2 regions of the Halobacillus sp. AWM4_238 genome follow, and region 1 is predicted to be linked to the other one. Evidence: a T-box and tRNA genes for the amino acid it is inferred to sense, from the RefSeq annotation. Region 1 holds a T-box; the other holds one or more tRNA genes.
What was found. A T-box is a leader RNA that pairs with one kind of tRNA and senses whether it is charged. The one in region 1 lies ahead of ACXACN_RS09215 (valine--tRNA ligase), so its partner is inferred to be a tRNA-Val.

Region 1 (15,201 bases):
GGGGTCTTGAGCGTGAATTAGCGAGCCTATGCAGGAAGGCTGCGAAAATCATCGTTTCTGGTGAAAAACAACGTGTCGTTGTGACGGAAAAGCAACTGGAAGAGCTTCTTGGACGCCCGAAGTTCCGATATGGCCGGGCTGAATTGGAAGATCAAATTGGAGCAGCAACCGGTCTGGCTTATACGACAGCAGGTGGAGATACTCTATCGATTGAAGTTTCAATCTACCCTGGTAAAGGGAACCTTACATTAACAGGAAAACTCGGTGATGTGATGAAAGAGTCTGCACAAGCAGCTTTCAGCTATATTCGTTCAAGGGCGAACGAACTGAACATTGATCCAGAGTTTCTGGAAAAGAACGATATCCATATTCACGTTCCTGAAGGGGCAACACCAAAAGATGGTCCTTCAGCCGGTATAACTATGGCTACTGCCCTCGTATCAGCATTGACAGGGCGCCCCGTCCGTAAAGAAGTGGGGATGACGGGGGAAATCACTTTACGGGGACGCGTATTGCCGATTGGTGGTTTGAAGGAAAAATCATTGAGCGCTCACCGTGCAGGATTAACAAAAATCATCATACCTGATGAAAATGAAAAAGATTTAGAGGATATCCCAGACAGTATTAAGGAAGGTTTGAATTTTGTCCCTGTAAAGCATTTGGATGAAGTTTTAGAACAAGCATTAACGGAGGCAGTACATGAAAGTTAACTCTGCAGACATCGTCATCAGTGCGGCGAGCAAAAAGCAGTACCCAAAAGCACCGATTCCTGAAATTGCACTGGCAGGAAGATCGAATGTTGGTAAATCATCATTTATCAATCGGATGATTCAACGAAAAAATTTAGCGAGGACTTCTTCGAAGCCCGGTAAAACGCAAACACTAAACTTTTATATCATTAATGACAGATTCCACTTCGTCGATGTTCCCGGTTATGGATATGCAAAAGTTTCTAAAAAAGAACGCGCGAAGTGGGGAGCTATGATGGAGGAATATTTTGCTGAGCGTGATCAATTAAAAGCAACAGCATTAATCATCGACATCCGTCATAAGCCAACAGAAGATGATCAATTGATGTATGATTATTTAAAACACTTTGAGCTGCCTGTCATGGTCATTGCAACAAAGCTTGATAAAATTAAAAAGGGCCAGCGGCAGAAACAACTGAAAATGATTCATGAAGTTTTGGAAATGGAAGAGGAAGATGCGTTGATTCCTTTTTCATCAGAAACGGGCGAAGGCAAGGACGTGGCATGGAAGACGATGCTTTCCCACTTGAATCTATAATGATGACACCACTTCTCTATTTTAGAGGGGTGGTTTTTTGTCGTTAGAAATGTATATTCATGCAAAATTATATTATTTCAAAGCAAATTCATGCATTTATGCGAAAATCATGGCATTTAGTAGGCCAAGCTTCTCAATAGCAAAATTCGGGATTTTTTGGACTATGTTTAATTTTGGGAATTGTTTGATAAATAGATATAATTTAAAGTGTTGCTATTATTACAGAGAAATGACAAATTGATGAAGGGGAGAATTTTGGTTATGAGAAAATATTTATTGATGATTTCCCTGAGCCTTTTGATGGTCTTTGCGCTCGCTGCCTGCGGCGGAAGTGACGATGAGGGTGAAACTTCAGGGGATACAAATGAAAGTGATTCAAGTGATTCTTCAGAAGAAACAGCTTATGATCTAGTAGAAGATGGGAAGTTCACGTTTGCTGCTTCTGGTGAATTCCGACCGTTTAGCATGACAGATGCAAGCGGTGAAATGACAGGTTTTGATATTGACGTTGCGAATGCTGTTGCCGAGGAGTTGGGACTAGAACCAAACCCTCAAAAGCAGAAATTCGCAAGTATCGTTGAAGGTGTGAAGACAGGCCGTTTTGATGCGGCAGTAGCTAGTCACACGATTACAGAGGAAAGACAACAGGAGGTAGATTTTTCTACTCCATACTATTACTCAGGAGCACAAATTTTCACTAGATCGGATAGTGATGTTGAATCTCTAGAAGATTTGGAAGGAATGGAAATTGCTATTTCGAAAGGTTCGACATACAGCAAGTATGCAGAAGAAGTGACAGAGAATATCAAAACTTATGATAGTGATGTTGTCGCTTTGCAATCCCTGTCCAAAGGTCGCCATGACGCGGTAATCACAGATTTCCTGACTGGTAAAGAAGCTTCAGGTGAAGGTCTTGAAATCGAAGCGAAAGAAATGATTGAGCGTAGTGAACAGGCAGTCGCGGTTGCAAAAGAAAACGAAGCCCTACTTGAAGAAATCAACGCAGCTCTAGAAACACTTCGTGAGAATGGAACACTTGCTGAAATTAGTAAAGAATACTTTGGTGAAGACATTACAACTCTACCAGAGTAACCGCTCGATTTTCAGTTAAAGACCGAAGTTAAGAAGAGTGCGCAACGAGCGTACTCTTTTTGACATTAAAGAGGAGTTGAAGTGAATTGTATTTGTATTCTGCTAACTTTTGGACAGCACTGATTGAAAGTCGAGGCATGTTTTTTGAAGCGGCACAAATGACTCTAGCCCTTACGGCGGTCTCGATTTTAATTGCGATCGTCATCGGATTACTGTTTGCTTTTATGAAAATATCCAAAATTAAACCGTTGGAATGGCTTGCTTATATTTATATTTATGTGGTTAGGGGAACCCCTCTGATTGTTCAAATATTCGTGTTCTACTATGGATTGACAGAAGTTTGGATGATCAGTGGCTTCTGGTCCGTGGCTCTTGGACTTGCTTTCCACAATGGCGCCTATATTGCAGAAATATTCAGGGGTTCTATCCAGTCCATCGGTAAAGGTCAAACAGAAGCTGGGCGTTCACTTGGAATGAGCGGTGCGTTGACGATGAGACGTGTCATTTTGCCACAAGCCTTTAGACGTGCATTGCCTCCACTTGGGAATCAGTTTATCATTGGTTTGAAGGATTCATCGTTAGCTGCATTCATCGGTGTATCCGAAATATTCGCTGTTGCCACCACACAAGGGGCAAACACATTCGACTATATGACATGGTTGCTCGTAAGTGCTGTATGGTATTTGATTCTCGTATTTATTCTGACGCTTGTTGTCAGTGCAATTGAGAAGAAAATGGCTGTGAGTGACTAACAGAGGAGGAAACACAATTGTCAGAGCAAATGATTCGAGTCAATAAATTAAATAAATCGTTTGGGGACCTTCATGTACTGAAGGATATAGATTTCCATGTAGAAGAAAGTGAAGTTGTTGTACTGATCGGGGCAAGCGGCTCAGGGAAAAGTACCATGCTCCGCTGTTTGAATTTTCTAGAGATGAAAAACAGTGGGGAGCTTTTTATTAAAGGGGAAGAAATTGATCCTAAAAAAGATAACCTTAACAAAGTTCGTCAGCAAGTAGGGATGGTGTTCCAACACTTTAATCTGTTTCCGCATATGACGGTTTTAGGTAACGTCATCGAAGCTCCCACCCAAGTCAAAGGAATTTCTAAGAGTCAGGCCAAGAAAGAAGGTCAGGAACTCTTGGAAAAGGTTGGCCTCGGAGATAAAGCAAATGATTACCCATCCAGACTTTCAGGGGGACAAAAACAAAGGGTTGCCATCGCTAGAGCCCTTGCTATGAAACCTGAGATCATGCTGTTTGATGAGCCGACATCTGCGCTTGACCCAGAACTTGTTGGTGAGGTTCTTGCGACTATGAAAGACCTTGCCAAGGAAGGAATGACAATGGTCGTTGTCACCCACGAAATGGGCTTTGCGAGAGAAGTTGCTGACCGTGTCGTTTATATGCATGACGGAAAAATCGTCGAGTCAGGAGCTCCGAAAGACTTATTCGAAAATCCACAAGAAGAACGAACCCAAGCGTTCCTAAGCTCCATCTTATAATACACAACCCCCAGAGGCTGCCTCTGGGGGTTTGGTGTTTTATTTATTCTTTATTAAAGAAAATGGCAGGTTTTTATAAGACTTAATTTCGAGATTTTCGAGGGAGTTAGGGGCTCCGGGAAAAGGTTCGCTTTCCGTGGGCGAGTGATGAGCCTCCTCGAGCTAACGCTCTGCGGGGTCTCATCTACCACGCACTTCCCACAGGAGTCTCACCGTTTCCCTCCGCCCCTTTGCTATAATAATGTTCTCGAAAATTCCCTTTTACAGCAACCTGACGAGTTCTGTCATGAAGATCTGCTCACCCAAGCCGTTATAGAGTTGTTTAAACCAAGAGTTCTGCACGAATTAGAGCGAGGAAACAGGGTCTGGGAAACGTCCGCATGAAAACCGAATGGAGACACGAACGTGTGTGTCTTTCTACTGACTGTTCCAAAACACTGCAAATCGTCGTTTCCCTGCCCAGGAATTGTGAATCTTTATTTCAACCAGACAAGGCTGCCTTTAAGCATGCGCGGTGTGTGCTCCCCGCGCTCCCGCGGAAAGCGAGCTATTTCCCTCCGCCCCTTTGCCATGTAAGGTTCTCGAAATCACTTCTGGAACAATCAGCTTGAATGACTGAGGAAAGTGGATCATATAACCTCTCCATAGCAGGCATTCAGAATTTATAAGCTTGATACAGAGCGCTTTATGCCAACCTTAGTAGGGGAAATGGGAGACACTTCCCCTAGGTAGGGGTTCGTTTCTCCTTACTATGAAAGGGGTGGTTGGGAAGCTGCGAGACTCCCGTGGGAGAAAGGAGATCGGCGAGATCCCGCAGGGCATTAGCCCGAGGAAGCTCGCCACTCCCCCACAGGAAAGCGAGTTGCTTCCCAACCACCCCTGACGCGGACTTTGGCAAACGAACCCCCGGAACATCTCGAAACTGAGTCTTCCACTAAAGGGAGCTTTAGTTTAGGATTGGTTATTTCTTTTTTAATAGATAAAAGCCAAAAGCGATCAGGACGAGTGGCCAGAAACGTTCGATCAATTGAAAAGCGCCCTGAATCCATTGAAACCAAGTTGGATTGGTTGGCGCAAATATCGCAAAAAAGCCGACTCCAAGTAAGATCAGAGCAGGAAACAGTCCATTTTTAGTTTTTCTATAGTGCAATAGAAAAGCAACCCCAACAATAATCAGGTACATTCCCCAGTGATCGCGCCAAAAAGGTACATAGTTGACGGCTAAGAAATGAAAACCGAATCCAGCCAATATCACACCTGTGAACAAGGATGAGTGATCTTTCGCCCAATAGCTATGTAATAAAAAGGCCACCCCTATGAATATTACTAGCGTGTGCCATGAGTAGAATGGGCTCAATTCGGGAATATTGAGATGATGAAGGAAGTAGTATGCGCCTAACCCGATGAATAACAGTCCTATAAGTGAATTTTGTTTATTCAACATGATCACATCCTTTTCTGTTGTACATAAATGTCGGATCCTTGCGATTATGAGTAGGTTTTGGTATATTACAATCGGATTATAATTTAGAGTTCTTCTAAAAAAGTCGTTATTATTTTCAATTCCATCTAATTTTATCCTATCATAAGGGATTCAAAATCTGTTCATATTTCTAACGAAAAATCGACCTGATTTTGTGCTATAATAATGGATATGTGATAAGTCTTGAACGTTTAATGGGGGTAGATGAAATGCACATTTTAGCTATCGGTCTTAATTACAGAACAGCCCCTGTGGAAATTCGCGAGAAGCTTACATTTTCCGAGGAAGAGCTGACAAATGCCATGCAGCGCCTTAATAAACAAAAGAGTGTTTTGGAAAATGTGATTATTTCTACATGCAACCGAACGGAAATCTATGCGGTCGTGGATCAAATTCACACAGGTCGCTATTATATTAAACAGTTTCTATCGGATTGGTTTGAGATTGAAAAAGAGGAGTTTTCTCCTTTTCTTTCAATTTACGAAACCGACGGAGCGGTTGAGCACCTGCTGCGCGTTTCGGCAGGTCTGGATTCTATGGTGCTTGGCGAAACTCAGATTCTCGGGCAGATGAAGCAATCTTTCTTGCAGGCACAGGAAGCTGGGACAACAGGGACGATCTTCAATCAGTTGTTCCGTCAAGCGATAACTATGGCGAAAAAAGGCCATAAAGAGACGGAGATCGGTGAAAACGCTGTATCTGTAAGCTACGCGGCTGTAGAACTTGCTAAAAAGATTTTTGGTGATCTTGTCCACAAGCATATTGTCATTTTAGGTGCAGGGAAAATGGGCGAATTAGCTGCCAAGAACCTTCATGGTTCTGGCGTAAGAAAAGTTTCGGTCGTGAATCGTACACTAGCAAAAGCTCAAAATGTAGCAGGTCAATTTAACGGTCATCCTCACACCATGGACGAGCTTGAAGGTGTGTTGGAAGATGCTGATATCGTAATCAGCTCAACAGGTGCAACAGATTATGTCATCACGAAGGAAAAGATGGAACCTATTCATAAAAAGCGAAAAGGAAAACCTCTTTTCTTTGTAGACATCGCTGTTCCACGAGATCTCGACCCGGCTATGGAATCCCTGGAGAGTGTCTTCCTGTATGACATTGATGATTTGCAAGGGATTGTAGATGCCAATCTTGCACTCCGTAAACAAGCAGCAAAAGAAATTGAAGTGATGATTGAAGCGGAAATAGTCGAGTTTAAACAATGGTTACAGACAATAGGCGTAGTTCCTGTGATTTCAGCTCTTCGGTCGAAAGCTTTGGACATCCAGGCAGAAACGATGAAGAGTATCGAAAGAAAAATGCCGGAATTGACTGATCGTGAACGGAAAGTGTTAAGTAAACACACAAAGAGTATCATTAACCAAATGTTAAAAGAACCGATCTCTCAGGCGAAGGAAATGGCAGCTCAGCCGGATGCAGAGGAAACCCTGCGTTTATTCACTCAAATCTTTGGAATTGAAGAGCAGGTGAAGAAAGAGGCGGAAGAACAAGAAAAAAAGAACAAGGTGGAGAACGATACAGAGGCCAGTGATTCCATCTCCATGGTCAGCCCTGTAGCCCATTCATAAGGTGGAAGTGAAATGCTTGAATTAAAATGGGTTTACGAACTTATCCTTTTTCTATATGGATTGAGTATTATTGGATACTTCATCGACTTTGTACAAAATAACCGGAAGGCGAACATTGCTGCCTTCTGGTTACTTAGTATGGTTTGGGTTTTGCAAACATTCTTTTTGCTTTCTCAGGTGTTTATTAATACCGATTTTCCAATCATGACGGTTTATGATGGTCTCTATTTTTATTCGTGGATTCTAGTGACGTTTTCCCTCATTATTAACAGACTGTTTAAAGTGGATTTTCTTGTGTTCTTCACAAATGTGGTCGGTTTTTTGATCATGATCATTCATATTTCTACGAGGGCTCAAAATGTTCTAGAGAATAGGGGTGTGGCTCTCGTCAATGAGCTGCTTGTCATCCATGTTAGTTTAGCGATCATATCCTACGGGTTCTTTACCTTATCGTTTATTTTTTCTGTGATGTATCTATTGCAATATCGTTTATTGAAAAAGAAGAAATGGGATGCAAAGCTATTCCGCCTTGGAGATTTAACAAAGCTGGATCATTTTTCTTATGTATCCATCATATTAGGGGTTCCTCTGTTGTTGATTGCGATCATCCTTGGTGTTGTATGGGGATACGTCTCTACGGCTGCATTTTATTGGTACGATTCCAAAACGCTTGGATCACTGCTCGTGTTAGTCGTATATATCATTTATTTGATACTTAGGATTATCAAAGGGTATCAAGGACGTGCGATTGCCATATTCAATGCGGGAGCGTTTCTGTTTCTATTAATTAACTTTTTCTTATTTGGTTCATTATCCAACTTTCATTTTTAGTATCGAGGAGGAAGTGTTTTGAGAAAAATCGTCATCGGGTCACGCAAAAGTAAATTAGCGATTACACAAACGGAATGGGTGATCGAACAGTTGAAAGAAATCGATCCATCCTATGAGTTTGAAATCAAGCGAATATCAACGAAAGGTGATCAAATCCTGGACGTCACCCTTTCTAAAGTTGGGGGAAAAGGGCTCTTTATTAAAGAGATCGAACAGGCCATGTACGATGGAGAAATCGATATGGCTGTTCATAGTATGAAGGACATGCCTGCTGTAGTGGCAGAAGGCTTAATGGTTGCAGCTGTTCCCATTCGCGAGGATCACCGCGATGCTTTTGTGTCGAACGGTAATGTTGCTCTTAAAGACCTTCCTGCTGGAGCCATCGTTGGGACGAGCAGTTTGAGACGAGGTTCTCAAATCAAGGCGGTTCGACCAGATGTGGAAATCAAATGGATCCGTGGAAATATTGACACACGTATCCGCAAGTGTAAGGAAGAAGACTACGATGCGATTGTTCTCGCAGCTGCCGGTTTAAAACGGATGGGGTGGGATGATGATGTCGTCACCGAATATCTGGAACCTGATGTTTGTGTTCCGGCTGTTGGACAGGGAGCGCTTGCGATACAATGCCGTGAGAACGATTCAGAATTACGCGATTTTCTTAAGAAGTTAAATCATGAGTACACCGAAACAACGGTTACTGCTGAGCGGAAGTTTCTTCATGATTTAAATGGTGGCTGCCAAGTGCCTATTGGTGGGTATGCGTATCGTAAAGGCGAGGAAATCGTCCTGACAGCGCTTGTCGGAACACCTGATGGAAAGACCATCCTGCATGAAACGGTTTCTGGAACAGACCCGGTTGAAGTAGGGAAAGAAGCGGCTGATCGTTTGAAGGCCCAAGGAGCACAGGAAATCGTCGATCGTGCTAAAGAGGAGTATGACCAGTAATGCAGCCATTGCAAGGGAAGAGAATTCTCGTTACGAGAGGAAAGTCCCAAGCGCGCTCATTCATTGAAAAAATAGAAGCAGAAGGTGGAGATGTCTTTCATGCTCCCCTTCTTACCTTCCAATTGAATGATTCTGAATCTCATCAAGAGATTGTAAAACGACTTCACGACTATTCCTGGGTGTTTATCACAAGCGCGAATGGCGTGAAGTTTTTTTTCGAACTTCTGAAAAAATATAGAGTCGCAGTCCCACCATCCTTGAAATTTGCGATTATCGGATCAAAAACGGAAAAACGTTTAAACGGTTTTGGAGTTACAGCTGATTTCCTCCCTTCAAAATACCATGCGTCTTCAATGGGAAAAGAGTTTCTTGCCTGTCACCCACAACCTGGCCCCATTTTGTACATAAGAGGTAATCGTTCAAGGGACTCTCTTCCCCGTATGTTTGACGCAAAGGGTGTATTTTTCCATTCCATGACCGTATATGATACGCTACTATTGGAAGAAAAAAAGCCTGAACTCCTTACGTGGATTCAGGAACAAACGCTTGATGCATTAACTTTTACAAGCCCGTCAACGGTCCGTGCTTTTGTGTCTATGGTGGAGAGTCGAGGGAAAGACCTGCCTTGCTTTTGTATCGGTCCAACGACGGCAAAAGAAGCAGAGAAATGTGGGTTTACCAACGTCCATGTTCCTGAACAATACACGATTACTTATATGCTAAAACAAATGGCTTACTATTTTTCTAACGAAGGGAAAAGATAAATATGAAAGATTTGCAGTTCAAACGACACCGCCGCTTGCGCCGCACAGATTCCATGAGAGCGCTAGTGAGAGAGACGCATCTTCGAAAAGATGATTTGATCTACCCGATCTTTGTTGTAGAAGGGGAAGATATTAAAAATCCAGTCGCCTCGATGCCAGGCGTACATCAAGTCTCTCTTGATCACTTGAATGAGGAAATGGACGAGCTGGTCAGCTTGGATATTAAATCGGTCATTGTCTTTGGTGTTCCAGCAGAAAAAGACGATGTGGGTAGTCAAGCCTATCACGAAGAGGGGATTGTTCAACGGGCCATCCGTCAAATCAAAGAAAATTTCCCTACTCTAACTGTTATTGCAGATACGTGTCTTTGTCAATACACTGATCATGGGCATTGTGGAATTGTCCGGGATGGAGATATAGCCAATGACGAGTCTCTAACTTACATTACGAAAACAGCTGTTTCTCAGGCGGAAGCAGGTGCCGATATCATTGCACCGTCGAACATGATGGATGGTTTTGTAGCAGCTATTCGCCAGGGACTTGATGAAGCAGGCTTCAGTCAGATTCCTGTCATGTCTTACGCTGTTAAATATGCTTCTTCTTTTTATGGTCCATTCCGCGATGCAGCTCACAGTTCTCCTCAATTCGGTGACCGTCGTGCTTATCAGATGGATCCAGCTAACCGTCTGGAAGCATTAAGGGAGGCGGAATCAGATGTAGAGGAAGGGGCGGACTTCTTGATTGTAAAACCGGCTCTCGCCTACCTTGATATCATGCGTGAAGTGAAGGATCGTTTCCGGTTGCCACTGGTCGCTTACAATGTTAGTGGTGAATACTCTATGATCAAAGCTGCTGCGCAAAACGGCTGGGTTAATGAAGAAGAGATCGTTCTAGAAAAGCTGACCTCTATGAAACGAGCAGGCGCCGACCTTATTATTACTTACTTCGCTAAAGATGCAGCACGTTGGTTAAACCAATAACGTGGACAGAAAGGGTGTCGTTTTATGAAAACATTTGATCGTTCAAAACAAGCTTACTCAAAAGCCGTAGATTTAATGCCGGGTGGAGTAAACTCACCTGTACGTGCATTTAAATCGGTCCAGATGGATCCGATTTTTATGGAAAAAGGTGTAGGCTCTAAACTTTATGACCTCGATGGCAATGAGTACATCGATTATGTCTTAAGCTTTGGACCATTAATTTTGGGCCATGCCGATGAGAAAGTGACAGAAGCCTTAACCAAAGCAACGGCGAACGGGACAAGCTTTGGTGCTCCTACAGAAATGGAAAACGAACTGGCTTCCCTTGTGAAAGAACGGGTGCCGTCTATTGAAATGCTCCGCATGGTGAACTCAGGTACAGAAGCGACGATGAGTGCCCTTCGTGTGGCCAGAGGCTACACTGGTCGGGACAAAATCTTGAAATTCGAAGGCAATTATCATGGACATGGAGACTCTTTACTCATTAAAGCAGGATCAGGTGTAGCCACTCTCGGTCTCCCAGACTCCCCTGGTGTGCCGGAATCCATTGCACAAAATACAATTACAGTCCCGTATAATGACTTAGAAAGCGTCCGATATGTTTTTGAAGAGTTCGGTGACGATTTAGCGGCAGTCATTATTGAACCTGTCTCCGGCAACATGGGTGTCGTCCCGCCAAACGAAGGTTTCTTGCAAGAGTTAAGGAAGATGACAGAAGACAATGGCACAGTACTGATCTTTGATGAAGTGATGACTGGTTTTCGCGTGGGATACTACAGTGCTCAAGGACACTTTGATGTGACTCCTGACATGACCTGCCTTGGGAAAGTGATCGGAGGCGGTCTTCCTGTAGGAGCCTACGGTGGAAAACGGGAAATCATGGAACGTGTGGCTCCTGTCGGCGACATTTATCAAGCGGGTACACTCTCTGGAAATCCGCTTGCGATGACAGCAGGTTTTGAAACCATTTCGGCCATGACAGAAGAAGCTTATGCTTCCATTAACAAAAAAGTGGATCGCTTAATTGAAGGATACGAACAAGCTGCGGAAAAATATAACATTCCACTGACGGTCAACCGTGCTGGTTCCATGGTTGGTTTCTTCTTTACAAACGAACCGGTCACCAATTTTGAAACAGCCAACCAATCGGACTTGGATTTATTTACGCACTATTTCCAGGGGATGATTGAAGAAGGTGTGTATCTCCCTCCTTCTCAATTTGAAGGGCTCTTCTTATCTGTCAAACATACAGATGAAGATATTGAGAAAACGATCCAAGCAGCGGATAAAGTCTTTTCAAAAATAAAACGGTAATTCAAATGAAAGCGCATGGGGGTTCCCCATGCGCTTTCGTTATGTATATTACTCTAAGTCTCGCATAAGGTGATAATAGAGGAAAGTGTTTATTACCTTAGGGAGGGGACCGAACTTTGCAAAACAAACAAAATGTATTTTCCTTTTATTTAGATGAATCGATATGGTTTAAGGAAGGACAGGGAGTTCGCGAGTTAATCGGTATATCATTGGAACCTGAAATTACTATAGAAGAGCTTGGAGATGAGGTCCGACTGAAAGGGACGGTCGACCTTGCAGGTGAATACATTCCTACAGGAAGTCAGGATGCTCAGGATGAGAGTCCCCTTGCACCTTCTGTGAGAACCATGGATAAAGTCGAACCATCGGAAGAAGGTGTTCATACATTCAACCACTCATTTCCGGTGGAGATCACGGTACCATTAGAAAGAGTATCGAATTTAGAAGATGTACTCATCGACATCGAAAGTTTTGATTATGAGCTTCCAGCCAACCGTCAACTTCGTCTTCATGCCCATGTGAATATTAACGGGCTGGAAGAAAAACAACAAGGAGCATCGAATGAACCGGGGTTCGATGAATCAGCAACAGTTGGACCCGTCAATTTCCAAGCGCATAGTCCTAAAGAATCCCCTGTCTTTCCGGAACGGGAAGCCCCTGTTTTCCGCATTGATGATAGTGATGAAAGTGAGCATGTGGAAGAAGAGGAAGATGGACGCTGGTTTTATAAGAAGTCACAAAGTTTTCCTGAGTTTTTCGGTCACGCACAAGAAAATACCCAGTTCAAACAGGAGGAGCCTTCCTATGATAGTGAGGATTGGGGCGAAGTCAGTATAGAAGAGTCGAGCAGTGAGGAGTCCGATCAAGAAAGTGCTCAGGCACCTGGGGGTATGGATGGGATCAAACAAATCTTTAAGCATTTGTTCCCGAACAGAGAAGACACGTACACGCAAATGAAAATGTATATTGCCCAGGAAGAAGAATCGTTGTCATCGATTGCGGAGAAGTATGAAGTCTCTTTAAAACAGTTAGAACGTGTCAATGATTACAAAGATGATGTTTCCCCTGGGCAGATTGTGTATATTCCGAACTAAATCCATTTATATTTAAAAGCAAAAAACAAACCGAGGACCAATCCGAGAAGGAAGATATCGAATGTAGTCGGGAAGATGATGGTACGTAGTGCCTGGAAGATTACAATGGGCAGCAATGATTTTTCAATAACAAACAACCAAGTTCTGCACCAAGGAGGCAGGCGGTAACGATACAAACGACTCATAAAGAGCACCTCATTTCCATGGAGGATAAAGGCTCCTGGGCGATTCGCTCAGGGGTTTTCGCCTTTTTCTTTGACGTAGTTGACTAAATGCCTCTTTTTTATATACAATATGTAGTATAGTCTTTATACGTGAAATGCTTAGATAGGGAAGAGTACATGAACAATTCCTTCAGAGAGGAAAACAGTTGGTGAGAGTTTTCCAGGAACCCTGTTGATGGAAGTCGCCCTTGATGCAGCTTCTTTGAACGATGATTAGGAGAAGCCGGTTAGAAGCCGTTATTTTTATTTGAGTGTACAGGATAAACTTCCTGTAAATTAAAGGTGGTACCACGGAAATGAAACCCTTTCGTCCTTTTCTAGGATGAAAGGGTTTTTTATTTTTTATAAAGAGAATAAAAGGAGGAAGATCGAATGGATCAAAAAGATCTTTCAATGCCTACAAAGTACGATCCGGCAGCCGTTGAGAAGGACCGTTATCAGTACTGGGTAGATGGTAAATTTTTTGAAGCAACAGGAGATAAAAACAAGGAACCTTATACAATTGTCATTCCACCTCCGAACGTGACCGGTAAACTGCACCTAGGTCATGCGTGGGATACGACATTGCAAGACATCCTGACACGTGTGAAGCGAATGCAGGGATTTGATGTGCTTTGGCTTCCGGGGATGGACCACGCGGGGATTGCTACACAAGCCAAAGTGGACGCAAAGCTCCGTGAAGAGGGAATTTCCCGCCACGATCTCGGCCGTGAAAAATTCCTTGAAAAATCATGGGAATGGAAGCATGAATATGCGAAGTTCATCCGTGCCCAATGGGAAAAGCTGGGCTTGGGTCTTGATTATTCTCGTGAGCGTTTCACTCTTGATGAAGGTCTATCTCAGGCGGTTAAAGAAGTTTTTGTAACCCTTTATGAGAAAGGTCTGATCTACCGGGGAGAATACATCATCAACTGGGATCCTGCCACGCAAACAGCTTTATCTGATATTGAAGTGGAGTACAAAGATGTGCAAGGCGCCTTTTATCATATGCGCTATCCATTAAAAGATGAAGAAGGAACCATTGAAATTGCAACCACACGTCCTGAGACGATGCTTGGAGATACAGCGATCGCGGTACATCCGGAAGATGAGCGCTACAAGCACTTGATCGGTAAAAAAGCGGTTCTGCCGATTGTCGGTCGCGAAATTGACATTGTTGCTGATGATTATGTCGATATGGAGTTCGGTTCAGGTGCTGTGAAAATCACTCCAGCACACGACCCTAACGACTTCGAAATTGGCAACCGTCACAATCTAGCACGAATTCTCGTCATGAATGAAGACGGGTCAATGAATGAGAATGCTGGCAAATACAAGGGCATGGATCGCTTTGAATGTAGAAAACAAATCGTTAAAGATCTTCAGGAAGATGGTGTTCTATTCGAGATTGAAGAACACATGCACTCGGTTGGTCACTCTGAGCGAAGCGGAGCGGTCGTGGAACCTTATTTATCTACACAATGGTTCGTTGATATGAAACCACTCGCTGATGCTTCCATCGACTTGCAAAAAGGGGACGATCAAGTACAGTTTGTTCCGGATCGATTTGAAAAGCCTTATCTACACTGGATGGAGAACACGAGAGATTGGTGTATTTCCAGACAATTATGGTGGGGCCACCGTATTCCGGCTTGGTATCATAAAGAAACTGGCGAAATTTATGTTGGCAAAGAAGAGCCGAAAGATCTGGAAAACTGGAAGCAGGATGAAGATGTCCTGGACACATGGTTCTCTTCCGCACTCTGGCCTTTCTCCACAATGGGCTGGCCTGATGAGAACAGTGAGGATTATAAACGCTATTTCCCAACCAACGTACTCGTTACAGGTTATGACATCATTGGATTCTGGGTCAGCCGCATGATCTTCCAATCCCTGGAGTTTACGAACGAGCGCCCATTCAATGATGTACTAATTCACGGTCTTGTTCGTGATGCAGATGGACGCAAGATGAGTAAATCGCTTGGAAATGGTGTCGATCCGATGGACGTTATCGATAAATACGGGGCCGATTCTCTCCGTTATTTCTTATCCACCGGTTCATCTCCTGGGCAGGACTTGCGCTTCCATTGGGAGAAAGTTGAGTCCACGTGGAACTTCGCCAAT
Region 2 (15,201 bases), 1.5 Mb from region 1:
AGGTGCGGACATTGCTGTTTTATACTTAAACGAACAGGAAGATGCGGAGAAGACAAAGCAGTTAATCGAAACAGAAGGTCGCACGTGCCATCTTTATAATGGCGATATCGGTAGTGCAGAATTTTGTGTAGGAACCGTAGAGCGAATCAAGAAAGACTTCGGAAAGATTGATATACTCGTAAACAATGCAGCGGTGCAGTTTCCACAGAAAGACCTTCTCGACATTACGAATCAGCAGTTAGAAAAGACGTTTCGCGTGAATTTCTTCTCCTATGTATATATGGCGAAGGCCGTCCTCCCTCACTTACAAAAAGGAAGCACAATCATCAACACCTCATCTGTCACCGCATATGAGGGAAATGAACAATTGATTGACTACTCATCAACCAAAGGGGCCATCACAACATTCACCCGTTCTTTGGCAAAGTCTTTGGTGAAAAAAGGCATACGCGTCAACGGCGTGGCACCTGGACCGATTTGGACACCTTTGATCCCTGCGAGCTTTGATAAACAAAAAGTGGCGGAGTTCGGATCGACAAATCCGATGGCACGTCCAGGCCAACCGTATGAACTCGCCCCTGCATATGTTTACCTTGCTAGCCATGACTCCACTTATGTGACCGGTCAGATGATTCATGTCAATGGTGGTGTCCCTGTGAACGGATAGAGAGAAGCGGCTTTAGGAGCCCTTCTCTTTTTACAAGATGAGCTACCCCAAACCATGATATAATGAGCCAACACTAGAAGAAAAAGGTTGGTGTCATCATGGTCAAAAGTTTTTGTCACTGCTTCAGCAATCAAGAAGAAATCATGGCGGGAATTACCTCAGAAAAATCGTACCACGCTTTCTGTATTGTCTCCGGAGATCAAGGAGCAGTAGAATTCAGTTTTAGGACAGGCTATATCGATCACGAATCAGACGCTCCTTTTGCTACATTCTACAACGTCAAACAAGAATGCGAAGAAGATAACCAAACCTCAAAAAAAATAAGGATTCACAGTAAAGAACCGCTCGCTCCTAACAGTGAAGCCCCTGCAGAAAAACCTTTCTTGAGGAGTCCAGAACGTTTCTACTCCTACAAAATTGCGCTTCACCTACATAAGTTACGCTCTTTCAATGACAACCATGACGCATACTTAAGGACCATTCATTCCAAAGACCTTTACGAGGAAATGAAAGCTGTCTATGCCAACATTTTCAAAGAAGCCCCGAGAGCAACACAAGATAACCATTGGTTAGTCCTAGTAGATTGACTACTCCTTCGCTTTTTTTTAATGCTTGCAGAACCAACCTGAAAAAGGTGGAAGCTTTCACAGGCCAACCTGTGCTGACATAGGCTATTGAGGATATAAAGTAAAGACAGGGGGAAAATGAATGTACTCCAATATTAACCACGGGCCTTATGGTTATCCCTATCCATATGGGGCAAATTCCTACCAACCTTATTCTCGTTATGCCTACCCTCAAACCTATGGAACCCATGCAAACTACTATGGGTATAACCTGAGACAACCGGTGCGCGGCCAGGCCACATGGACAGAAGGTGGAGAAGTGACCAAGTGCGGGATTCCATGGTCGAACAACAGATATATGACGGCTGCTGTTGGTCAGAATTCACCTTACCAATGCGGGCAAACAATAAAAGTTAAGAACGTGTCCAATCAACGTGTCGTCTTAGTCACAGTCGTTGACCAAGTCCCTAATTTCCCGGAAAACAAAATCAATCTTCACCGAAACGCATTCGAAACGTTAGGAGCCAGTATGGATCTTGGTGTCATCAATGTAGAGATCACCCCAAACCCTCAATTAGAAGAAGAAAAATGGGGCAAATACCTCTTAGAGATCGCGCAATCAGCATACCCGAATTACAATGCTACCGATTATAGTAAAGTAAGCCAAACCCAGCAAAATGGGAACGTGAAGGAAGTTTACAAGTTTGTCATGGAATCTCCCCAGGAAAAGATCAGCATTGAAGGAGCGGTCATCTACAATCCTACGACAGACCGAATCATTTCCATCAACGTCAAAGAAGTATCCTAGCGCTTATTCTATTTTTTGAGACAGAACTTTTCTGTCTCTTTTCTTATGAGGGCAACTAGATCAGTTGTCCATTTTTCTGTAATCTCAAAAAAAAAAAAAGAAATGACGCAGCCTCTCCCTGGATGAGAAACTACGCCATTTCGGCACTTAGTATGGATGATTCCGATTGGGCTCGAACCAACGACCTCCACCCTGTCAAGGTGGCGCTCTCCCAGCTGAGCTACGGAATCATATGTAGAATTTTGTCGACTTTTTGCTGACAAATAATAATATACTACGGAACAAAAAAAGTGTCAATGAAATTTTAAGAGTTTTTTAAGTTCTTGTAAAAGCATCTTTTTATCCCTACTCATATCGGTCATACTAAGAATCATACCCCTTACAAGAAAGTAGGTATTTCAATGAACAAAGGAAAGATTTGGATCAACGTCAGGGACAGCTTTTGGTTTCTCCCTACGATATACAGTGTCCTATCAATTGTTGCTGTGGCAATAACCGCACTCATCGATTCATGGATCATATCAGAATATAAAAGCAACATCCCTGCGCTCTTTTTGACGAAGTCGTCTGTTGCTCAAACGCTATATGGTTCAATGGTGACATCCATTTTAACAATGACAACGATTAGCTTTTCAACCATCATGGTTGTCCTGACAACGTACACTACACAATTTTCACCACGCACCCTTCAGGATTTTATGAAGAGTCGTGTGACTCAACATGTCTTGGGCGTATTTTCCTTTGGCTTTATATTTTCTCTTATCAATCTATTCCTATTAGGAAAAGAGCCCGGTTTAGGACTAGTAAGCCCCCTCTTTACAGTCATTGTTTCTATTATTTGTTTAGCCTTTTTCATATTATTCATTCACCATTCATCGCGTTTCCTAAAAGTGAATAATCTAATTGGCGCCATTAGAAAAAGCACCTCAACGCTCATCGCAAAAACATTTAACGAAAAAGATTATCAAACGGCTACTGAATGGGACGACAATAAGCTAAAGAAATTAGACCAATCAACGGCTCACGTGATCCTTGCTGAGAAATCTGGTTATGTTCAAAATGTTCAGTACGGCTCTCTTATTAAGTGGGCAAAAAACCATACACTCGTTCTTGAAACCAGTTTCTTAATGGGAGACTACATTCAAAAAGGAATGCCTCTCTTTTATTATTGGAAAGATGCTGAAGGTGAACTTCAGAACCCAGAAGAATGCACCGCTTATGTTTTAATAGGAAATGAACGGATTGATACCCAGGATGTCGAATTCTCTATACAAAAGCTTGTAGAGATTGCCGTCAGAGCCATCTCACCAAGCCTGAACGATCCCCATACCGCAACGAATTGCATAAACCGGATTGGATCCCTGCTTATAGAACTGGCCTCTGTGTACGAGCCGATCCGGTATTACATTGATAAAGATGAAGAGCTTCGCTTGATTGCACAGCCAAAATCATTTGAAGAGTATCTGTATAAAAGCTTTTATCAAATAAAGATCTATGGGTATCATGACATCTCCGTCATGAATAGTGTGCTTGAATCCTTGTATAAAATCGCAGCAATAAATGACCAACCGGTTCAGGAGGATGTATGGACATTTGGTAAAACCATCATCAATGCAGTAAAAACGGATGATTTGGATGAACTCGATTTCAAAAGGTTCAATAATGAGGTTCGTAAATTAGCTAATGCATGTAACAAAGACTTCACCTTACAGAAGGAATAAAGCATGAGCGTACTGTGGGCACGAAAGGGATAAATACCTTTGTAGAGTGCCCTATGTTCAGAGTTCCTTTGGGGCAAGCACTTTGCTCCAAAGATCACTTGTCCTAAGATTACCCTTTGCCCATATCTAAGACCATAAAAAAAGTGAGCATTCATAATGAATGCTCACTTTTTTATTTAGTGATTCCGATTGGGCTCGAACCAACGACCTCCACCCTGTCAAGGTGGCGCTCTCCCAGCTGAGCTACGGAATCGTATGTAAGAATATTAACTTACTGACAAAGAATACTATACTACGAAATATATACAATGTCAACAAGTTTTCCCTAACTTATCTCCCTCCCCATTCACACTAAAGCTCCCGATTGTGGAAGACTCAGTTTCGAGATGTTCCCGGGTTTCGTTTGCCGTGGTGGGCGCCAGGGGTGGTTGGGAAGCAACTCGCTTTCCACGGGAGCGCGGGTAGCACACACCACGCATGCTTAAAGGCAGCCTTGTCTGGTTGAAATAAAGATTCACAATTCCTGGCCATGGATACGGGGTCAGGGAAACGACGATTTGCAGTGTTTTGGAACAGTCAGTAGAAAGACACACACGTTCGTGTCTCCATTCGGTTTTCATGCGGACGTTTCCCAGACCCTGTTTCCTCGCTCTTATTCGTGCAGAACTCTTGGTTTAAACAACTCTATAACGGCTTGGGTGAGCAGATCTTCATGACAGAACTCGTCAGGTTGCTGTAAAAGGGAATTTTCGAGAACATTATTATAGCAAAGGGGCGGAGGGAAACGGTGAGACTCCTGTGGGAAGTGCGTGGTAGATGAGACCCCGCAGAGCGTTAGCTCGAGGAGGCTCATCACTCGCCCACGGAAAGCGAACCTTTTCCCGGAGCCCCTAACTCCCTCGAAAATCTCGAAATCAAGTCTTATAGAAACCTGCCAGTTAGTGAAACATCCGTAAAAATAGCGTAGAACTTATTGCCTTAAAATCCCACCTATCATCTTTTCAACTTTTTCGACAATTATATGATAAAATATATAATGGAACGTTTACATGAAAAAATTAATGGGAAAGCCTAAATGAACTTTCCATGCTGTGAGGAGGTGGTCGGAAAATGGGTAGAGACGGATCCATGACAGAATATACGATAGATAGTCAATACTTACAGGAGACAATGACACTGAGGGTATACACCCCAAAGAACTTCTCTCCATTATACAAATACCATTTCTGTATCATGCAGGATGGAAACGATTATTACTCAATGGGGCGAGCGGCCACATTAAGTGATAAACTCCATAAAGAGGAAAAAATTGAGAACACGATTTTTATTGGCATTCACTACAACGACAAATATGATCGCCAGGACAAATATCATCCAGATGGCAAAAAACAAGGGGACTACGTCAATTTCCTCATTCGCGAAGTTGTACCTTTCCTGGACGAAGAGTTGCCTGGGTACTGCATGGGGCGCGGACGTACACTTGTCGGTGATTCTCTAGCGGGAACGCTTGCTCTAATGACAGCAGTGAAGTTTCCAAACATCTTCGGGAATGTCATCATGCAGAGTCCTTATGTAGATGAGCATGTCAAAGAGGTCGTGCAATCGACCAAAGACTTTTCTTCCTTGACCATTTATCATACTATTGGATTAGAAGAAACTGATGTTGAAACGACTGAAGGGGCTAGAAAGAATTTTCTTGAGCCTAACCGAGAGCTGCGTGACTTCTTGAATCGCCAACCTCTCGCGTACACGTACCATGAACTAGATGGTGATCATACATGGGGCACATGGCAGAAGGATTTTGAACATGCTTTATTGAAGATGTTTGATAAGGAATAGCGATATAGAAGGAAACAGGAGGGTTAGTCCAATGAGATACGGAATAGCAGTTTTTCCATCGAAAAAAGTACAGGATGTGGCGAATTCATACCGCAAGCGTTACGATCCCCATTATGCGTTGATTCCCCCGCATATTACGATGAAAGAAGCGTTTGAAGCAGAGGAAGATGAAATTGAAAACAAAATCATTCCTGAGTTGAGCGAAATCGCTAAAAATACAGACCCTTTTTCTTATGGCGTTTATAAGGTTAGCTCTTTCTCTCCCGTTACTAATACGATTTACTTGAAAATCGAACCGTCTGATGAAATCTTCGAATTAAATGACAAGCTGCATGCTGGAGAACTCCCCGAGGAAAAAGATTTTTCTTTTGTTCCTCATATCACGATTGCCCAAAAGCTCTCGGATGAAGAATTCTCTGATGTATATGGCAGCCTGCGTATGTTGAAATTCGACTTAAATGACAAAGTCGATCGTTTTCAATTGCTTTACCAGCTTGAAAATGGGGCTTGGAGTGTTTATGAAACATTCCGCCTTGGCAAAGGGTGATGTTCTGTGGACATCGTAAAGGTTAAAAATAATCAGCAAAAAGACGACGCGTTCTACGTAAGACGCGTCGTCTTTGTAGAGGAACAGCAAGTTCCCTTGGAAATAGAATTGGATGAATACGATGATACCTCCATCCATTTTGTTGGATATGAGGACGAGCATCCAGTCGCTGCTTCCCGCCTACGCTTTGTTCAAGGGTATGGGAAGCTTGAACGGATTTGTGTTGTTAAGGAATCCCGTGGTCGTTCACACGGTAAAAAAATCATCGATTCCATGGAACAAGTCATCCGTGACTACGCCTTTGATAAAGCCAAATTGAATGCCCAAACCCATGCGGAGGCCTTCTATGAATCTCTTGGGTATGTAACGATTTCAGATCCGTTCATGGATGCCGGCATTCCACATGTTACAATGGTAAAAAAATTATAATGCGATAGACAAAAAGAAACTCCGGGCTCCCGGAGTTTCTTCGTTTATCTTGCCGTCCTTTTGTCTAGAATGAAACGTATAGGCTACAGGTAAGGATCGTGAAACGCAATGGAGTACTTACAAATTACTGTGGAAACACTTTTTGGATTTGTTGCACTTTTTGTTATGACGAAAGTGCTTGGAAAATCCCAGATCACTCAAATTACCGCTTTCGATTTCATCGCTGCTCTCGTCCTTGGTGAGTTAGTCGGTAATGCACTCTATGATGAAGATGTGGGAATTCTTGATATCGGCTTTGCCATTATGTTGTGGAGTATCCTCATTTATACGACTGAAATGATTACACAAAAGTTTAAAGGTACAAGGAAAATGTTGGAAGGCAGTCCTTCTCTCGTCATTTATAAAGGGAAAATTGATCGCGAACAGCTTAAGAAAAACAAGTTAGATCTTAATCAACTTCAGCATTTATTACGTTCGAAAGATGTTTTTTCAATTCAGGAAGTTCAATACGCCGTCCTAGAAACAGACGGAACCATTTCTGTCCTCAAATCTTCCCAATACCAAAATGTTACACGTGAGGATATGAAGTTATCCCCCCATCATGTCCCTCTCCCACGAACCATCATCAGTGATGGCGAGGTTATTTGGGATAATCTCAGGGAAGCAGGTTTTGATGAGAAGTGGCTGAATGACCAGTTGAAAGCTCAACACTTCAATAATCCTTCGGAAGTCATGTACGCTGAGCACAAGGAAGGCGATCCGGGGTTATTTGTTATTGGTCTGTAACATAAAAACTCCATGTGTTGTTCATGATGCGGTCCTCCACGAGGCCCGCTTTTTTTAATCCAATCAAATAAGCGGTCACCGCTGTTCTAAATAAAAGCCATTGGGATAAACCTAGGGCCTCCACTTTATAATGTTCACACATGGCTGACACGATGACTTCATGCGCCACCGGTCCCTCTTCCGTAAGGTATTGATGCAGCCATGCGGACAGCTGCTCATGATAATCCATATTGTTTTGAATGGTCAAAGAAGGAGATGTCTCAAATTTCCCATGACCAGGAACGGACCCTTTGCAAGAAATTTGAGAGAGATGACCCAAACTATCTAATGCTAAACTGACATCTGTCATAAAAGGAATCTTGTGTTTCCTTAGTGTCTCCATACTAAAATAACTGTCAGCAGCATAAAGGATATCCTTGATTTTCAAGGCCAACTGATGATAACTGTGACCAGGAAGATGATACGCTTCTGCTTGTATAGAGCCAAAATGGACCTCCCCTTCTTCCACGATTTCATCAATCCGTAAAGCAGGCCCCTCTAAAAATTTATTATGCAACTCCGGCAGAGGTTCATTGCCCCCGAATAAATAAAGAGGTTCCAGACCAGGATTCCTTAATATGGCTTCTTCAAACTTTGGTGCGACAGTATGTAGATCATAGTTCTTCTGAACAAAACCAGCCCCTCCGTAATGATCAGCGTGGGCATGGGTAATAAAAAGGTGCGTCAAAGGGAGCTCCCGTTTCTCAAGCTCTTTGAGCACCTTTTTCACGGATGAAGCATCAATTCCTGCATCGATGAGCACCCCATCCTCCCCTTGATGAACGTATCCGATATTGACGGAACTATGAAAGTAATAACAACATTCACTTAGCTGTCGAAAAGACATATCCACGACTCCTTTAGCTTTTTCATACAGTTTCGCTAAAGTGACGCCCTTTTCCTGTCATGTTAGAAAGAATCTTCTCTGTACCAATCTGTGATACAGGATGGAGGTTATTCAGCGCATGGGCACTCCTAGGTATATGGATGGATCTAACACGTTGGTCTTCCACACGTTCCTGATCAGAAGAGTGATTGTGCTTCATTTTATTATCAAGCGTAGCTTTGAACACTTTTTCAAGGGCAAAAGGTGATCGATCCTTCTGAGTAATCCGGGTTTGATAATCCTGATACTGATAATGATTTACAGGCAGAATATATCCCATAGTGACTCCTCCTTCTCTGATCTATACCCTTTTTTCCTATTCAAAGAAACGTTCCATCTTTCCCATCTGTTTGGTCAAAAACTTTTCCATATCCGTCATCCGTTTTGAGAAACGACGGTCCCACGCCTGAAAATCTTTTTCCCACTCGTTGAATTTCTTTTCAGGCTGTTTAATGATTCCATTCATTTTCGACGTTTCTACCTCAATTTCCTTTAATACGTCAAATAAAGATTTTTCCTTCTTATCTGTCATCTTCGATCGACCCACGTGTAAATGATGGACTGCAGCCCGGCAAGAGCGAGCAATAACACCAACCACTCCCCATATGGAACGATGATATAAAAGAAAAGCATGATTAAAGCAGACCATACACCGACACACCACTGACAACTTAACCCTTCACCGATAAAACCCTTCGGCTCCACCCATTCCTCTTCAATCCCGTTTTCGTTTTGAATCACCTTCACATCTATAAAAGGTCTCCGCAACCATTCCATGATGTAATCTCTAACAATGAGACGCGTCAATCGGAAGGTGGCAAGCGCCAGCAAGATTATTTCCATCACACTTAGCATCATTCAACCTATCTCCCATGAAGAAAAAGCCACTACGTACCTTGTAGTGGCTCACTCTTTATTTTCTTAAAACCAACGAAATTCTCCGCGGCGATCGGAAGATTCATCATGATGGCGGCTTCTTGAACTGCTTTCATCTCTTGACTCATCTTCTCTACGCCTTCTCGGTCCGCCGAAAAATGGATCGACTCGGTCATCTCGGTCATGGCGATCATAACGCTGGGGCTCGATAATGACGTTATCCGCTTTGATGACAAGGTCCTTCACGTGGATGACCCTTTTTTTATCAGACATTCCATTCACTCCTTATTCGAATTCACTTCTAATCTATGGTGTTTGCCCCAGTTGGGTATAGTCTCCTGCCCAGTATGGACAAAAAAAGTATGGTTTGAGAGAAAAGAGACAAATGCCCACACCGACAAGAACACAATTCATATTCTAGTAAAGACAATACGTCAATACGTATGGAAAGGGGAAATTAGAAAATGAGCTGTGGAAAAAGATTCGATTCAGGTTCATGTGTGATTGATATTCTAAAAGATATCGTCGATGCTCAAAATGATGTTCTGCACGATTGCACAACAAGCTGTGAGCGTTCAATCGCAGACCTTTTAGGTGATACTGGTGGAGGTTCCGGCTTCGACACTGTACCAGTCATCCTTTACTGTAAAGATGGATGCACACCTTTTAAAGGTTTCGGTTCAAAACGAAGCGGCGAAGATTGCAGAGTGAAAGGAAGCTTCTTCTTCAGAGTTAAATCTGTAGACGACGATGGTTGTGCTATCCTTGAACTTCTTTTTGCTGAACGCCGTCATGACGGTGACGACGAGGATGAGGTTGAAGGCTCACATCATCACAGAAGATTCGATCCAAAATCACCGGCTGATCAAAGCTGCAGAAACCTTCGCGCTTCAGGAATTTGCATCACAGTAGATTTGAACTGCTTCTGCCACGTCACATGTCTTCCTGCAGCAGCAACTCTATAAGGTTTATAAAAACCGCGCACAGATGCGCGGTTTTTTCATCACTATCCTAAAACCCTAGGAGTCGAATATCCTTAATGGATTCAAAAGCTACTTCCCTCTGAAATGGGCGCTGAAAAACTTTCATATGGACAATACCATCTACATAATCCGTAATGTACCCCCTGTAGTTTTCTTCTTCTGTCGATACTTCACACTTCATTTTTGGAACGTGCGGGGAGAGATTGAAGAAATATAGAACTTTTTCCTCGAGCGTCATGTCATGAAATCGTTGTCTTCGATCTCGAGGCGCATCCTTTTCTACCTGATCTTCTGAATTTATAGCAGAAGCATCTTCGGTACCCTCTTCTCCTTCCACCTCATCAGGTGTATTCAACTTGGCTAGCTCTTGACGGTGTGGGGAGTTTTGTCTTCGCATCCGTATTTCACGCTCATTCGATGGAGCTTCGGTCGGTGGCTTTTCTGTCTTCTCTTCTGGTGTAGAAGTACGCTGACTTCGAAAGCTTGTTTGCATGGGAACTTCTGCTGGTTTCAAACCTTTAGGTTGGACAATATAAAGCATCGGCTGCTTAGCAAGTCGCTTTTCATCTGCCATCAAGATCTCTCCTTTTCCATTCGGTCATCATTGTATATATATGTATGAGTCACAAACCATGTTCACTTTTGTCCTCATTTGACAAAACCTCTCATGATTTTACACAAATTTTACAGAACCTGGCGATTCATTTATTTTACGATTGTTATGATAAAGATAGACCATTGATTAGGAGTGTTTTCATGAGCCTTGCTCAACAACGAGAGCGCAAGTCATCTGAGGATGTACTAGCTTCATATATGAATGAGGACAAACTTTTTATCCATTACCAACCGATTATCGACATTCATAAAGAAAGCGTCATCGGTTTTGAAGCACTGACAAGATTTCCTCCAAGTGCGTATTTTGAAAACCCTGTTGAACTTTTCGAGTTTGCCGATCAGACGAACCGTTTATTTCAACTGGAAAAGCATACACGTGAACTTGCTATTGATTCGATCGCTGACCATTTACAAGAAAAACAGCAGTTGTGGGTGAATTTGACGCCTAATGTTATTCATGACCATTCATTCACTCCAGGCTTCACTCATACCGTTTTAAAAAACACAAGGTTGAACCCGGACCAGATTGTCTTTGAAATCACTGAGCACTCTGCCATTTCTGATTTTCAAAGCTTCCGAAAACTTCTGGAACATTACAGGTCGCAAGGATTTAAAGTAGCGATTGATGACGTCGGTGCAGGTTATTCCTCGCTGCAGATGATTTCTGAATTAAAACCCGACTATATGAAAATAGATCGATCCTTGATTACTGATATCCATCAATTCCGTGAAAAACAATACATGGTAGAAGCGTTACAACATATCGGAAAGAAGTTAGGGGCAGGGATTATAGCCGAAGGGGTAGAAACTGAAGGTGAGTGCCTTCAGTTGACTCAGATGGGGATCTCTCTCATGCAGGGATATTACTTTGCAAAACCAGGCTATCCCCCACCACCGCTACCAACATCCATTTCCAAACAACTAAAGCAGCAAAGAAGCAGTAAAATGTTCCCGTTAAAAATTGGGGAGCAGACCACATTTTCTGAACTGATAACATGGATCGCAGGTTATCAAGGCAGCTATGATGATCATTACGCACTGTTATGTGGCCCTAACGGAAAAGCCGTACTACCATTAACAGAAGTGGTAAGGTTTGCTGCATCCTATAGTACAAAAAAAGAAGAATCCGTTTGGACATATCTACAATTCTGGATGAAATGACAAACCCCGCTACTACACATGTAGTAACGGGGTTTTGATTAAATTAATAGGCTACGATGCTGAATCCAGAGTCCACGTGAATGACTTCCCCAGTCACTCCGCGTGATAAATCACTCATTAGATAATAACCCGTGTCGCCGACTTCTTCTTGAGTAACAGGACGGCCCAGTGGCGCACGTTCTTCAATTACTTTAAGAATTTGATTGAAATCACCAACACCTTTAGCAGAAAGTGTACGGATCGGGCCAGCAGAGATGGCATTAACCCGAATGTTATGTTTACCAAGGTCATTCGCTAAGTATTTGACGCTTGCGTCCAGGCTCGCTTTCGCTACACCCATGACGTTATAATTTTTCACGACTTGCTCTCCACCAAGATAAGTAAGTGTTACAATACTTCCTCCATCTGTCATCAACGGTTGAGCTGCACGAGCGACAGCTGTCAGAGAATAAGAGCTGATGTTGTGTGCGGTAAGAAAACCATCGCGACTTGTGTTTAGGAACTCATCTTTCAATTCTTCCCGATTGGCGAAAGCGATACAGTGCGCAAGTCCATGGATCGTTCCTACGTCTTTGCTGATTTGTTCAAATGTCTGGATAATCGCTTCATCATCCGTCACGTCACATTCATATACGAGTGACTCCTCGCCACCTTCTAAAGTATCGGCAAGGTCCTGAACCGACTTTTTGAAGCGCTCAGATGCAACGGTAAAAATCAAGCGCGCTCCAGCGGAATGTAGCGAGCGGGCAATTCCCCAGGCAATGCTTCGTTTGTTCGCCACTCCCATGACGACATACGTACGTCCTTCTAATGAAAAGTTCATATTAAGTACCCTCCTTGAGGTAGTAGGATCTGAATTAGTATTTGTTATTAGTACCTGCTCCTATTTTAAACCATACGCTTTTGAAAAACAAACTTCCCTTTATCCTTTCCCTATTTCCACTCACATAAGCCCCTTCTCTATCCAAAATCAGGATATCGAACGATGTTATTCAATATAATGGCAGGATTGTGCAAGACTTGATTTCGAAACTTTTGTTGAGTGGGTAGGGGCGGAAGATTCTCGAAATCACTTCTGGAACAATCACCTTGAATGACTGAGGAGACTGAGGGAAGTGGATCATATAACCTCTCCACAAGCAGGCACTCAGTATTTATAAGCTTGATACAGAGCGCTTTATGCCTGCCTTTGGAGGTGAAATTGGAGACACTTCCTCTAGGTATAGGGGTTCGTTTCTCTTTACTATGAAAGGGGTGGTTGGGAAGCTGCGAGACTCCCGTGGGAGAAAGGAGATCGGCGAGATCCCTTAGTGCGGCAGACCGCCCGAGAAAGCTCGCCACTCCCCCACAGGAAAGTGTTCAAATGCGGAATCGCCCTGGTAGACACGACTGGCATAAGCAGAACAGCAACGGAATGTGCCCTTTCATTCCTTTGCTGTTCTGCTTATGACGCGAGTGTCTGGGCGATGGAGCTAGACGAGTTGCTTCCCAGCCACCCCTAACGCTCAACCAGGCAACGAACCCCGGGAACATCTCGAAACTGAGTCTTCCACAATCGGGAGCGTTTGTGGAAGAACAGGAATATAAAAAACCGCTCCTTCTCGTGATGAGAAGGAGCGGTTGAGGGTTAACACCATTCACAATATTCTAGTTCCATTTTCAGTTCATCTACATACTCATGAGAACCGGTTACGATCAGGCGGTCACCCATTTTCAACTCTGTATCCCCGTGAGGAACGATGGAATCTTTTCCACGGAAGATACGAACCATGATGACATCTCCAGTGAAAGGAAATTCACGGAGGTGGATGCCATTATAGACGGAGTTGTTCATGTTGATTTGATAGAGCGCGCTATCTTGTTTCGTTAAGATATCTACAACATTTGGTGCTTCAATCATAGCTTTAAGAAGCGCTTTTGAAGACAAGAACACGGAAAATACATTAATATTGAGATCTTTCATTTCCTGCGATAAGTCCGGGGACTCTACTCGGACAATGACACGTTCTACCCCTTGTTCTTTCGCATAACGGGCAATCTCTGCATTTCGTTCTTCGTCACCGGTAGAAGCAACAATCAAGTCGACTTCAAAGACTCCAAGGTCCCGCATCTTTTCAACATCATAGCCATCCAGCTCTTTAATATCAAAGCAATTACGACTGATGCGTTCATCAATTTTATCCATTTTTGTATGGTAGAGGTGGGTTTCATATGCATGAATGTCCAACTCTCGCACAACAGGTAAGGTCATTCGATTGGAACCGATGAAAGATACGACCGTCTTATGGTCTTCGTCTTCAAATCGTCCATAAATCTTTTTAAACGTGATTGGTGCCACTAAACATGTCAGGACGGCCACTAAGATAAGGGCCCCTTCCATTTGATCATCAATCATCCCTTCCCGCTTACCAATGGCGGCTGCCGCGATGACAAGAGAGAGGGTGGAAGTCAGAATGAAACCTGACCCAAAAACTGTTTTCTTATCATACCACTTACTCAAAATTAAGGCTGGTACAATCTTCGAGACGAGTAAAGCGATAAATAACAGTGGAATCAAGATGAGCACACGTGAGTCTGTAAATAGACTCCAAATGTCAATTTCCACCCCAACCATGACGAAGAAGATGGGAATTAAAAATCCATATCCAAAACTGTCCAGTCGCTTCACCATCTCCGGGTTTGGAGACAATAAAGATACGAGTGTACCTGCTAAGAAGGCACCAAGAATATTCTCCGCTCCAACTGTTTCAGACAAGGCGACGAGCAGGAGGATAAGCGTGAAAACAGCACGGGTATCGATCTGGATTGTCCCCTTGGCCATTGTCTCAACGAATGATTGATGACGGAACTTTTTGCCGATGTAATAAAAAAGGACACCCGCTACAAATAGAAGAAGCAGGAACCATGTGTTTCCACCGCTCTCTCCATAAATGGATACGAAAACAGCGAGCAAGATCATGGTTACGAGGTCAGCTATGACGGCAATAAGCAAAATCGTCTGACCAATCGTTGTCTTCATCATTTGTGCGTCCTTCAACGTCGGTACAACCACACCAAGTGAAATGGTGGAAATGATCAGCGTCATCAAGAAGGCATTGTCGATGAAACCTGCCAATACGAATAGATAAGAAAGAGCCAGGGATATAACGAAGATACCGATGAACACGGTCGTCGCCACCCAAACCGGGTTTGGAGCACCGGTCCCCTGGTTTTCCGGCTTAGCTTTCTTCTTTCGACTTGCAAAGATAGAGAAATCAATTTCTAAACCACTGAGGAAC

Region 2: it encodes a tRNA-Val, which carries the amino acid that the T-box ahead of ACXACN_RS09215 (valine--tRNA ligase) is inferred to sense. The anticodon was not compared.

The regions. Positions count from the first base shown of each region.
Region 1 is NZ_JBSWSY010000002.1:1,773,805-1,789,005, reverse strand. Features, by position in the region: gene lon (endopeptidase La) at 1-710, shown strand, start outside; gene yihA (ribosome biogenesis GTP-binding protein YihA/YsxC) at 700-1,287, shown strand; gene ACXACN_RS09275 (transporter substrate-binding domain-containing protein) at 1,549-2,379, shown strand; gene ACXACN_RS09270 (amino acid ABC transporter permease) at 2,517-3,131, shown strand; gene ACXACN_RS09265 (amino acid ABC transporter ATP-binding protein) at 3,161-3,883, shown strand; gene ACXACN_RS09260 (LiaI-LiaF-like domain-containing protein) at 4,845-5,327, opposite strand; gene hemA (glutamyl-tRNA reductase) at 5,576-6,943, shown strand; gene ACXACN_RS09250 (cytochrome c biogenesis protein) at 6,956-7,774, shown strand; gene hemC (hydroxymethylbilane synthase) at 7,793-8,722, shown strand; gene ACXACN_RS09240 (uroporphyrinogen-III synthase) at 8,722-9,486, shown strand; gene hemB (porphobilinogen synthase) at 9,489-10,466, shown strand; gene hemL (glutamate-1-semialdehyde 2,1-aminomutase) at 10,491-11,780, shown strand; gene ACXACN_RS09225 (LysM peptidoglycan-binding domain-containing protein) at 11,897-12,874, shown strand; gene ACXACN_RS09220 (hypothetical protein) at 12,871-13,059, opposite strand; T-box leader at 13,190-13,416, shown strand; gene ACXACN_RS09215 (valine--tRNA ligase) at 13,471-15,201, shown strand, end outside.
Region 2 is NZ_JBSWSY010000002.1:249,160-264,360, reverse strand. Features, by position in the region: gene ACXACN_RS01425 (SDR family oxidoreductase) at 1-667, shown strand, start outside; gene ACXACN_RS01420 (hypothetical protein) at 766-1,254, shown strand; gene ACXACN_RS01415 (DUF3889 domain-containing protein) at 1,376-2,041, shown strand; tRNA gene ACXACN_RS01410 (tRNA-Val) at 2,199-2,271, opposite strand; gene ACXACN_RS01405 (DUF2254 domain-containing protein) at 2,443-3,762, shown strand; tRNA gene ACXACN_RS01400 (tRNA-Val) at 3,943-4,015, opposite strand; gene ACXACN_RS01395 (alpha/beta hydrolase) at 4,873-5,601, shown strand; gene ACXACN_RS01390 (YjcG family protein) at 5,633-6,148, shown strand; gene ACXACN_RS01385 (GNAT family N-acetyltransferase) at 6,155-6,577, shown strand; gene ACXACN_RS01380 (DUF421 domain-containing protein) at 6,686-7,363, shown strand; gene ACXACN_RS01375 (MBL fold metallo-hydrolase) at 7,350-8,249, opposite strand; gene ACXACN_RS01370 (hypothetical protein) at 8,272-8,568, opposite strand; gene ACXACN_RS01365 (hypothetical protein) at 8,605-8,820, opposite strand; gene ACXACN_RS01360 (DUF1360 domain-containing protein) at 8,817-9,146, opposite strand; gene ACXACN_RS01355 (hypothetical protein) at 9,210-9,437, opposite strand; gene ACXACN_RS01350 (CotY/CotZ family spore coat protein) at 9,629-10,129, shown strand; gene ACXACN_RS01345 (CotO family spore coat protein) at 10,176-10,721, opposite strand; gene ACXACN_RS01340 (EAL domain-containing protein) at 10,904-11,923, shown strand; gene fabI (enoyl-ACP reductase FabI) at 11,967-12,746, opposite strand; gene ACXACN_RS01330 (monovalent cation:proton antiporter family protein) at 13,551-15,201, opposite strand, start outside.